DNA from 2 places in the Aliiglaciecola sp. SL4 genome. Region 1 is predicted to be linked to the other one. Evidence: predicted binding sites of a transcription regulator. Region 1 holds the regulator's gene; the other holds the start of a gene.
The links. The regulator sigma-54, encoded in region 1, starts transcription at its own class of promoters, with help from an activator protein. The targets are predictions, from matches to a motif close to GTTGGCACGNNNNTNGNNT.

Region 1 (4,435 bases):
GTTTTTTCCCCTTGAACTAAAGTAACTATAGCATCAAATTGATTGGCAACTTTAACTAATTCCGTCGCTGCTCGTGCATGTAAGCCAAGTTTATTAACTATAACTATTTGCTTTTCAAAGCGATTCATCTGTTTAATTCTCGGTGTCTAATTTGCACATCTGGGTGAGAGGCTGAGAATGTTTTTGCTAATGACTCAGCAACATAAACTGAACGATGTTGTCCACCGGTACAGCCAATTGCAACTGTGACGTAACTTCGGTTATTTCTTTCTAGGTGGGGAAGCCAAGTTGATATGAGGTTTTGGATTTGCCAAATAAATTTAGTCACTATGGGTTGTGAACCTAAAAATATTTCAACTGGTGAGTCTAATCCACTTAGGTGTTTTAAGTCCGGTTCCCAATGAGGGTTAGGTAAAAATCGCGCATCAAAAACATAGTCGGCATCTTTAGGTATGCCATATTTAAATCCAAAAGATTCAAATACTAAAACCAGTCTTGAGCTTTTCTTTCCTAGAATGCGTTCACGAACTAACTCAGCTAATTGATGAACCGAAAGCTTGTCAGTATCTAAATATAAGTCAGCACGTTCTGCTATAGGAGCTAAAAGTTGACCTTCAGCTTGAATGGCATCGGAAAGCGATTTGTTTTGACGTGATAACGGGTGTAAGCGACGGGTTTCGCTGAAACGCTTAATTAGTATGTCATCACTGGCATCTAAATAAACAATAGTCATATCCCAGTTTGCAGGCAGGTAATCGAGGATTTCCACCAATTCACCAGATACTTTGGGAAGGTTTCTTACGTCAATACTTACCGCAACTTGGTCATACTCATCCATAACTGTATGAGTAAGGGTAGGCAGAAGGTTAACAGGGATATTATCAACACAATAATAGCCTAAATCTTCTAAAGAGCGCAGTGCAATTGATTTTCCTGAACCGGAGCGACCACTTATAATAATCAGCTTCATGAAACAATTGCCTCGTATAACTGTCCGTTATCTTCAGCACAGCGAATGCGTTTAAGAACCTCTTTGTCACTTAACTTTGTTGCTATAGTGGCCAAGGTTTGTAGGTGTCCGGCGGCTTTATCTTCTGGTACTAAAATAGCGAAAAATATATCTACAGGACAATTATCGACTGCGTCAAAATTGATGGAAGGATCACTGGTAATTAATATTGCGACTACGTCTTTTAACCCAGCTAATCTGCCGTGGGGCAGCGCAATACCATTGCCGATTCCTGTACTACCCATTTTTTCGCGACTGACTAAACTATTCAAAATCGTAGTTTGGTCAATACCGTCAATCTTTTCTGCCGCTAATAGGCTGATAGTTTCAAGGATTCGTTTTTTGCTTGTCCCCTGGACTGCACAACTTGTGCAGTCAGAGGAAAGGATGTCTTTAATTTCCATTAAATAATCTAATATATGTTAATGACGTTTAATCTTTTCCTTGTGCTTGATCACCTGTCGATCAAGCTTATCTATTAATCCGTCAATGGCTGCGTACATATCGTTATGTTCTGAGGTTGCAAAAACTTCGCCTCCGCTAAGATGAACTGTCGCTTCAGCTTTTTGATTAAGCTTTTCGACATTGAGAATGACATGGACATTGTTGATGTGATCAAAATGCCTTTCTAACTTCGTAAATTTAGTGTCTACATAATCTCGCAATGAATCTGTAATTTCTACATGATGGCCAGTAAGGTTAATTTGCATATTAGCGTATTCCTTCTGTTAACGAGCCTACAGCAGGCTCTTGCGTTGGTTAGACGGTGGGATCGATAAAGACTCCCGGTATTTTGCTATTGTTCTACGGGCAACCTGTATACCTTGGTCAGCCAGTAGATCAGCAATCTTACTATCGCTAAGTGGCTTAGTTGGAAGCTCTGCAGCGACAAGTTTTTTAATTAGTGCGCGAATTGCCGTTGAAGAGCACTCTCCGCCAGAGTCTGTGGCAACATGGCTGGAGAAAAAGTACTTCAGTTCGTAAATTCCTCTTGGTGTATGCATATATTTTTGTGTAGTGACACGGGAAATAGTTGATTCATGCATATCCACCATTTCTGCGACATCATTTAACACCATTGGTTTCATCATTTCCGGACCATGTTCGAAAAATCCGACTTGTTGCTGAACAATACAGTTGGCTACTTTGAGCAATGTGTCGTTTCGGCTTTCGAGGCTTTTAATAAACCACTTGGCTTCTTGCATATGTGAACGTATGAACTGACTGTCGCTGGTGTTTTTAGCATTGCGGCTCATCGCTGCATACTGCTGATTAACATTTAGTTTAGGCAAACTGTCGGGGTTTAACTCTACTTGCCAACGGCCATTTTTTTTCATTACAGAAACATCAGGAATCACGTATTCGGATTCACCAATTATCAGCGCGCTGCCAGGACGAGGATTTAATGTTTGCAACAAACGCATTGCTTCGCGTAAATCGTCTTCTTTTAAACGAGTTTTGCGCATTAACGTTCGGTAATCTTTGCTACCTAAAAGGTCTGCATATTCACTAATTAATAATTTAGCTTCATTTAGCCAAGGTGTACCTGGGGCAAATTGATTCATTTGTACCATTAAACACTCTTGAGGATTTCGAGAACCAGAACCTATAGGATCGAACATTTGAATGCGTTTTAGAACACATTCAACTTCATCAAGTTCAACCTCTTCGTGGTCGAGACTAGCGAGTACTTCTTCAGTGCTAATGGTTAAATATCCAGATTCATCGATTGAGTCGATAATGGCAATGGCTATAGCGGTATCTACTTCGGAAAAGGGGGTTAAGCGCATTTGCCATAACAAATGATCTTGTATATTTTCGCTGGTTTCACCTTGGAAAATTTGATCATCATCACCACCGCTGCCACCACTAATTGATGCGGGTGCTGAAGATGCACTGATATATTCATCCCAAGTGCTATCTATGGGTAATTCGTCCGGAATATCTGCTTTTTCTAATGCCTCGTTTGTATCCATTGAGTCAGAACTTGCGGATACGGTTTCTTCCGAAAATTTATCATTACTATCTGCTAATGCGGAATCTCCTGTGGGGATGTCCGAACCATCCTCTACTTCTAAAAGCGGGTTGGATTCTAAAGCTTCTTGTATTTCCTGTTGTAAATCCAGCGTTGACAACTGCAATAGACGGATAGCCTGTTGCAATTGAGGCGTCATTGTTAGTTGCTGGCTGAATTTTAATTGTAACGAGGGTTTCATTTAGTTTTTATATTCTTACTTGTTTAGCCACAAAGCTTTGGTTAAAAACAACATACCTGTACTATAGCTTGAATTGCTCGCCAAGGTATACATCTCTGACTTGTTGATTATTTAAAACTTCTTCTGCAGTTCCAGAAGCGATCAATTCACCATGACTTACAATATACGCTTTTTCACACACGTCTAGGGTTTCACGTACATTATGGTCAGTTATTAATACTCCAATACCTCTATCGCGCAGGTGTTGAATTATTTTTTTTATATCATTTACAGAAATTGGATCCACACCTGCAAAAGGTTCATCTAATAAAATAAATTCGGGTGCGGCGGCCAGGGCCCGTGCTATTTCGACTCTTCTGCGTTCTCCTCCAGATAAACTCATGCCTAGGCTATTACGGATATGATTTATATTAAACTCGTCAAGCAATGCATCTGCTTGTTCTTCTCGTTGGTCTGAGCTCAATTCTTTTCGGGTTTGTAAAATTGCCATGATATTTTGATAAACAGTTAGTTTACGAAATATAGACGATTCTTGAGGAAGATACCCAATTCCTTTTCTAGCTCGAATGTGCATAGGCTGTAAAGTTAGTGCTGTTTGGTCAATATAAATATCGCCCTTATCTAAAGGAACAAGCCCTACAATCATATAAAAAGTCGTTGTTTTGCCTGCACCATTGGGGCCTAACAATCCAACAATCTGCCCTGTAGACACTTCTAAACTAACATCTCGTACTACTTGTCGAGATTTGTATGATTTAGCTAGGTTAATCGCTTTTAACGTTGCCATTAAGGTTGCTCATCCTGCAGCTTGTCAGTGCCTTGCTGTTCTAAATCATTCGATTTTTCTTCTGCATCTTCTTCCTGACGTTTACGGATACTCTCAGGTTGAAAAATAGCGGTCACTCCGCCCTCTGCATTACTGTTGCTTTCAGCTATTAATTGTTCCAATTCCATATTGAATTGGATGGATTCACCTTTAACAAGGCTGCTATCCTGATTCAATTCAGCTGAGCCATTTAATGTTAAAGTTCGATTGGATACTTCGTATTTTATTTCATTAGCCGCAGCGCTGATCTTACTTCCGTCATCAAGGGTTTGGCTATACTTTGCCGGTTTACCTCGGGCAATAAATACTTCTTTACCTTCACCTAAGCCGGCTATGACTTCAACCTCATCGGCTAAAATTTCAAGGGAGCCTTGGGTAATTTTA
Region 2 (4,435 bases), on a different contig from region 1:
TGACTGACTTGACTGAAACTAGACAATTACAGCAGCGAATTAGCCACATGCAACGTTTGTCTTCCTTAGGAAAAACCGTTGCATCTATTGTTCATCAAATCCGTACGCCGCTATCTGCCGCGATATTGTACGCGTCGAATTTAGCCAGCAATCAACTTAGTGATAGTGCTCGTGAGCGCTTTGGCGAAAAGCTCATGCTAAGGTTGAAAGATTTAGAAGGTCAGGTAAACGACATGTTGTTGTTTGCTAAAAGTGGTGAAGAGCAAGTGGTACAAAACATCTCTGTAACAGAGCTAATATCAGAATTATTGGTTTCCTCAGAGAATATGGTTCAACAAGCTAACGCCCAGTTAATCGTCAAAGATATTGACCCACAATTAACAATATTAGGCAATAAACCCGCGCTTTTGGGAGCACTGCAAAATATTATTCACAATGCGATTCAAGTCCAGCCTGAAGATTGCCAAATAACTATTAGTTGTTTGAACGACAGTCAACAGGTGAGCTTGCACATCCAAGATAACGGTCCGGGCGTTGATACACAGTGTTTAAATCGCATTTTTGAGCCTTTTTATACCTCAAAAAGTCATGGTACAGGCTTAGGGCTTTCAGTAGTCGCAACTGTGGCTAAGTCCCATGGTGGCTCGGTTACTGTGTCAAATATGCCAGGCGCAGGAGCATGTTTTAGCCTCATGTTACCTATTATTAATTCAAGTCAAGCAACTAAACAGGCTTTGGGAGAGAAATCGTGAGTCAGACCAGCATATTAATTGTAGAAGATGATGCCGGGTTAAGAGAGGCATTGGTCGATACCCTATTACTAGGTGGTTACGAGGTTATAGAGGCAAACTCGGCTGAACAAGCGATGGTCAAACTAAGTTCACATAAAGTCGACTTGGTCGTAAGTGATATTCAAATGGGCGAAATGAGTGGCCTAACCTTATTGCGCAGTATTAAAAATAAATACCCTAACTTACCGACTTTATTGATGACGGCTTATGCAACAATTGATGATGCAGTACAAGCAATGCGCGATGGCGCAACTGATTATTTATCAAAACCATTTAGTCCCGAAGTACTACTAAATTTAGTGGGACGTTATGCTCCAGCTCAACAAGTTGAATCCCGCAATCCTATTGCTGCCGACCCAACAAGTATTAACTTGCTTAATTTAGCGAAGAAAGTCGCTACCTCGGATGCAACAGTAATGGTTTTAGGACCTAGTGGTTCGGGTAAGGAAGTGTTAGCGCGATATATTCACGATCAGTCTAGCCGCAAAGATCAGCCATTTGTTGCTATTAATTGTGCTGCCATTCCTGAGAATATGTTAGAGGCGACTTTGTTTGGCTATGAAAAAGGCGCCTTTACCGGTGCATTGCAAGCCTCTCCGGGTAAGTTTGAATTGGCCCAAGGCGGCAGTATTTTATTAGATGAAATTACTGAAATGGATTTAGCACTGCAGGCAAAACTATTGCGTGTATTGCAAGAAAAAGAAGTGGAAAGATTAGGTGGCCGCAAAACCATTGCATTAGATGTGCGAGTGATTGCCACTAGTAACCGTGATTTAAAACAAGTTGTCAGTGATGGTAAATTCAGAGAGGATTTATACTACAGATTAAATGTTTTCCCATTAATGTGGCATCCATTGGATAAGCGAGCAGGGGACATAGTACCCCTAGCTGAACACATGATAGAAAGGCATTACAACGGTAATCAGCCTGCTCCGAGCTTAACCGCTTCAGCTAGAAGTAAATTAATGCAACATGTTTGGCCGGGTAATGTACGAGAGTTGGAAAATGTGATCCAACGCGCGTTAATTTTATCTGATGGTGAAACGATTGACGCCAATGATTTGATGATCGAAATTGAGACTGGCCAAACTATGGTGGCTGAGCAAGGAAATCAAGCCGAGGTAGATGATAGTAAATTAGGCAGTGAATTACGTCATCAAGAACATCAAATCATTCTAGACACTTTGCAGTCGTGCAACGGTCGACGCAAAGATGTAGCCGAACGACTGGGCATTAGTCCTCGTACCTTGAGATACAAATTAGCTCGTATGCGCGAAGTGGGGATCGAACTACCTGCTTAGTGATTTAATATCCCAAAAATAGCCGTTAACCAACGGCTATTTTTTTAGTTTTTTTGATGAGTTCATACCTCTTCAAACCCTCCTGTTAACCTACTCCGGTAAATCTCAAAGCATTACTCAGCTTAGTCAGGCTTAAGTCGTGGGGAAACGGCACTCCGTCAATAAAATGACAAACACCATAACTTATTGATATTTATAGATATAAAAGGTTGGCATTGAGTTTGCTTAGTCAAGCTATAGCTGTAAAAGAATTCATGCTTTGCCATTTTTTTTGACATTCGCAAAGCCTATTGATTTGACCACCGGAGCGACACATGGAAATCAAAGCACAATCTTTATATCAAGAAATGCAGGCAATGGCGTCCAACGCACAAATGGACGTTGCGCAGCTTCCTGGCACCAATCCTTCTTCACACAACTTTGCCGAAATGTTAGGTCAGGCCATAAACACTGTGAACGATATGCAGCTCGATGCAAAAAACAAACAAATCGCATTTGAGATGGGTGATCCCAATATGAGCCTTGCTGATGTGATGTTGACCAAAGAGAAGTCAGGCATTGCTTTTGAAGCTACCGTGCAGGTACGCAACAAAGTGCTAGAAGCATATAAACAAATCATGAACATGCCCGTTTAACTTAGCAAGAGGATAACTCGTGGCCGAGGCAACTAGCACTGAGCTTGCACTTAGTGACAATGACAATTATTCAGATTCCACAGAACTAGAGCATAAATCTGGTTTTATGGACGCATTAGGCAATGTAGACATTATGCGTCAAGTGACCATAGTGATTGCGCTAGTGATCTGTATCGCTATTGCGATTTTTATCGTGATTTGGGCACAAGAACCTACTTACCGTCCTTTGGGGAAAATGGAAACCCAAGAACTTATTGAAACCCTCGATTACCTTGATCAGAATTACCCCGACTACATACTTGAAGGTAACGTTGTCAAAGTATTGGAAAGCGACTATAAAGCGATCAAATTAAATATGACTCGCCAAGGTCTTTCTTCTTCCTCTGAAAACACCGGTGCTGAAATTATCATGCAAGATATGGGGTTTGGGGTTTCTCAGCGAGTTGAAAAAGAGCGTTTAAAGCATGCTAGGGAACAACAAATTGCGCGTACCATTGAAGAAATAAATGGCGTTAAACGGGCTAAAGTACTCCTTGCTTTACCGGTCGAAAATGTTTTTGCACGAAGAGAGAAGAAAGCCAGTGCCACTGTCGTTGTTACCTCTGGGCGTGGCTCTAGTTTGTCCAATGAAGAAGTGGATGCCATTATTGATATCGTCGGTTCAGCGGTGCAAGGCATGGAACCAAGTCGAGTTACAGTAACAGATAGCAATGGTCGTTTACTTAATTCAGGCTCTCAAGATGCAGCTTCAGCTCGTTCTAGAAAAGAATATGAATTAGAAAAACAACGGGAAAATGCGTACTTAGAAAAGATTGATTCTATCTTAATACCGGTTTTAGGACTCGGTAATTACACCGCACAAGCGGATGTAACAATGGACTTTACCGCTGTTGAACAAACCCAGCGCCGTTACAACCCAGATTTGCCGGCTATACGCAGTGAGATGCTGGTGGAGGAAAATAGTGTCGGTGGCGCAATTGCTGGTATTCCAGGTGCCCTAACCAATCAACCTCCATTAGACTCTAACATCCCGGAAAATGCCACTGGTAGTAACTCACAAACAACCTTACCCGGTAGAAATTCAAAAGAAGAAACCCGCAATTACGAATTAGATACTACAATTAGTCATACTAAACAGCAGACTGGCTTTATTAAACGATTGAGCGTGTCTGTTGCTGTCGATTATGTTAACCAAGTGGCGGAAGATGGCACACAGTCCTCGTCACCAAGGGAGCAACAAGAGCTGCTTAATATTCGTCGTTTACTGCAAGGTGGGATAGGGTTTGATGTCACCCGAGGAGACTCCTTAGAGGTGGTAAGTATTCCATTTAGTCGTGACAATGATTTTGTACCTGTTGAAGTCCCTTATTATAAAGAAGAATGGTTTGCGCAAACGGTAAAAGTAGCGGCTGGTGCCCTTATTATTATCGTACTAATATTTGCTTTAGTTAAACCTATGTTGAGTCGACTAATTAATCCTCAAGATACCACTGAAAGCGACGACTTTGATGTTGATAGCGCTTTGGACTTAGGAGATGAAACTATTAGTATGTTGTCTCAAGAGTTTGATGAAGGACAAGTTGGTTTTGCGGCTGATGGTTCTTTGATGCTACCTGATTTACACAAAGATGAAGATGTATTAAAAGCGGTTCGCGCTCTAGTCGCCAATGAACCTGAATTATCAGCTCAGGTAGTCAAAGGCTGGTTA

Region 2: fliE (flagellar hook-basal body complex protein FliE) is a predicted target of sigma-54. The motif match lies at 2,301-2,319, and genes of this name have one in related genera.

Annotation. Positions count from the first base shown of each region.
Region 1 covers NZ_JBGOSE010000013.1:27,222-31,656, reverse strand. The annotation lists gene AB6T38_RS16035 (HPr family phosphocarrier protein) at 1-128, opposite strand, end outside; gene rapZ (RNase adapter RapZ) at 125-970, opposite strand; gene AB6T38_RS16025 (PTS sugar transporter subunit IIA) at 967-1,413, opposite strand; gene hpf (ribosome hibernation promoting factor) at 1,432-1,719, opposite strand; gene AB6T38_RS16015 (RNA polymerase factor sigma-54) at 1,747-3,225, opposite strand; gene lptB (LPS export ABC transporter ATP-binding protein) at 3,287-4,012, opposite strand; gene lptA (lipopolysaccharide transport periplasmic protein LptA) at 4,012-4,435, opposite strand, start outside.
Region 2 covers NZ_JBGOSE010000003.1:78,568-83,002, reverse strand. The annotation lists gene AB6T38_RS05755 (PAS domain-containing sensor histidine kinase) at 1-752, shown strand, start outside; gene AB6T38_RS05750 (sigma-54-dependent transcriptional regulator) at 749-2,092, shown strand; gene fliE (flagellar hook-basal body complex protein FliE) at 2,407-2,727, shown strand; gene fliF (flagellar basal-body MS-ring/collar protein FliF) at 2,747-4,435, shown strand, end outside.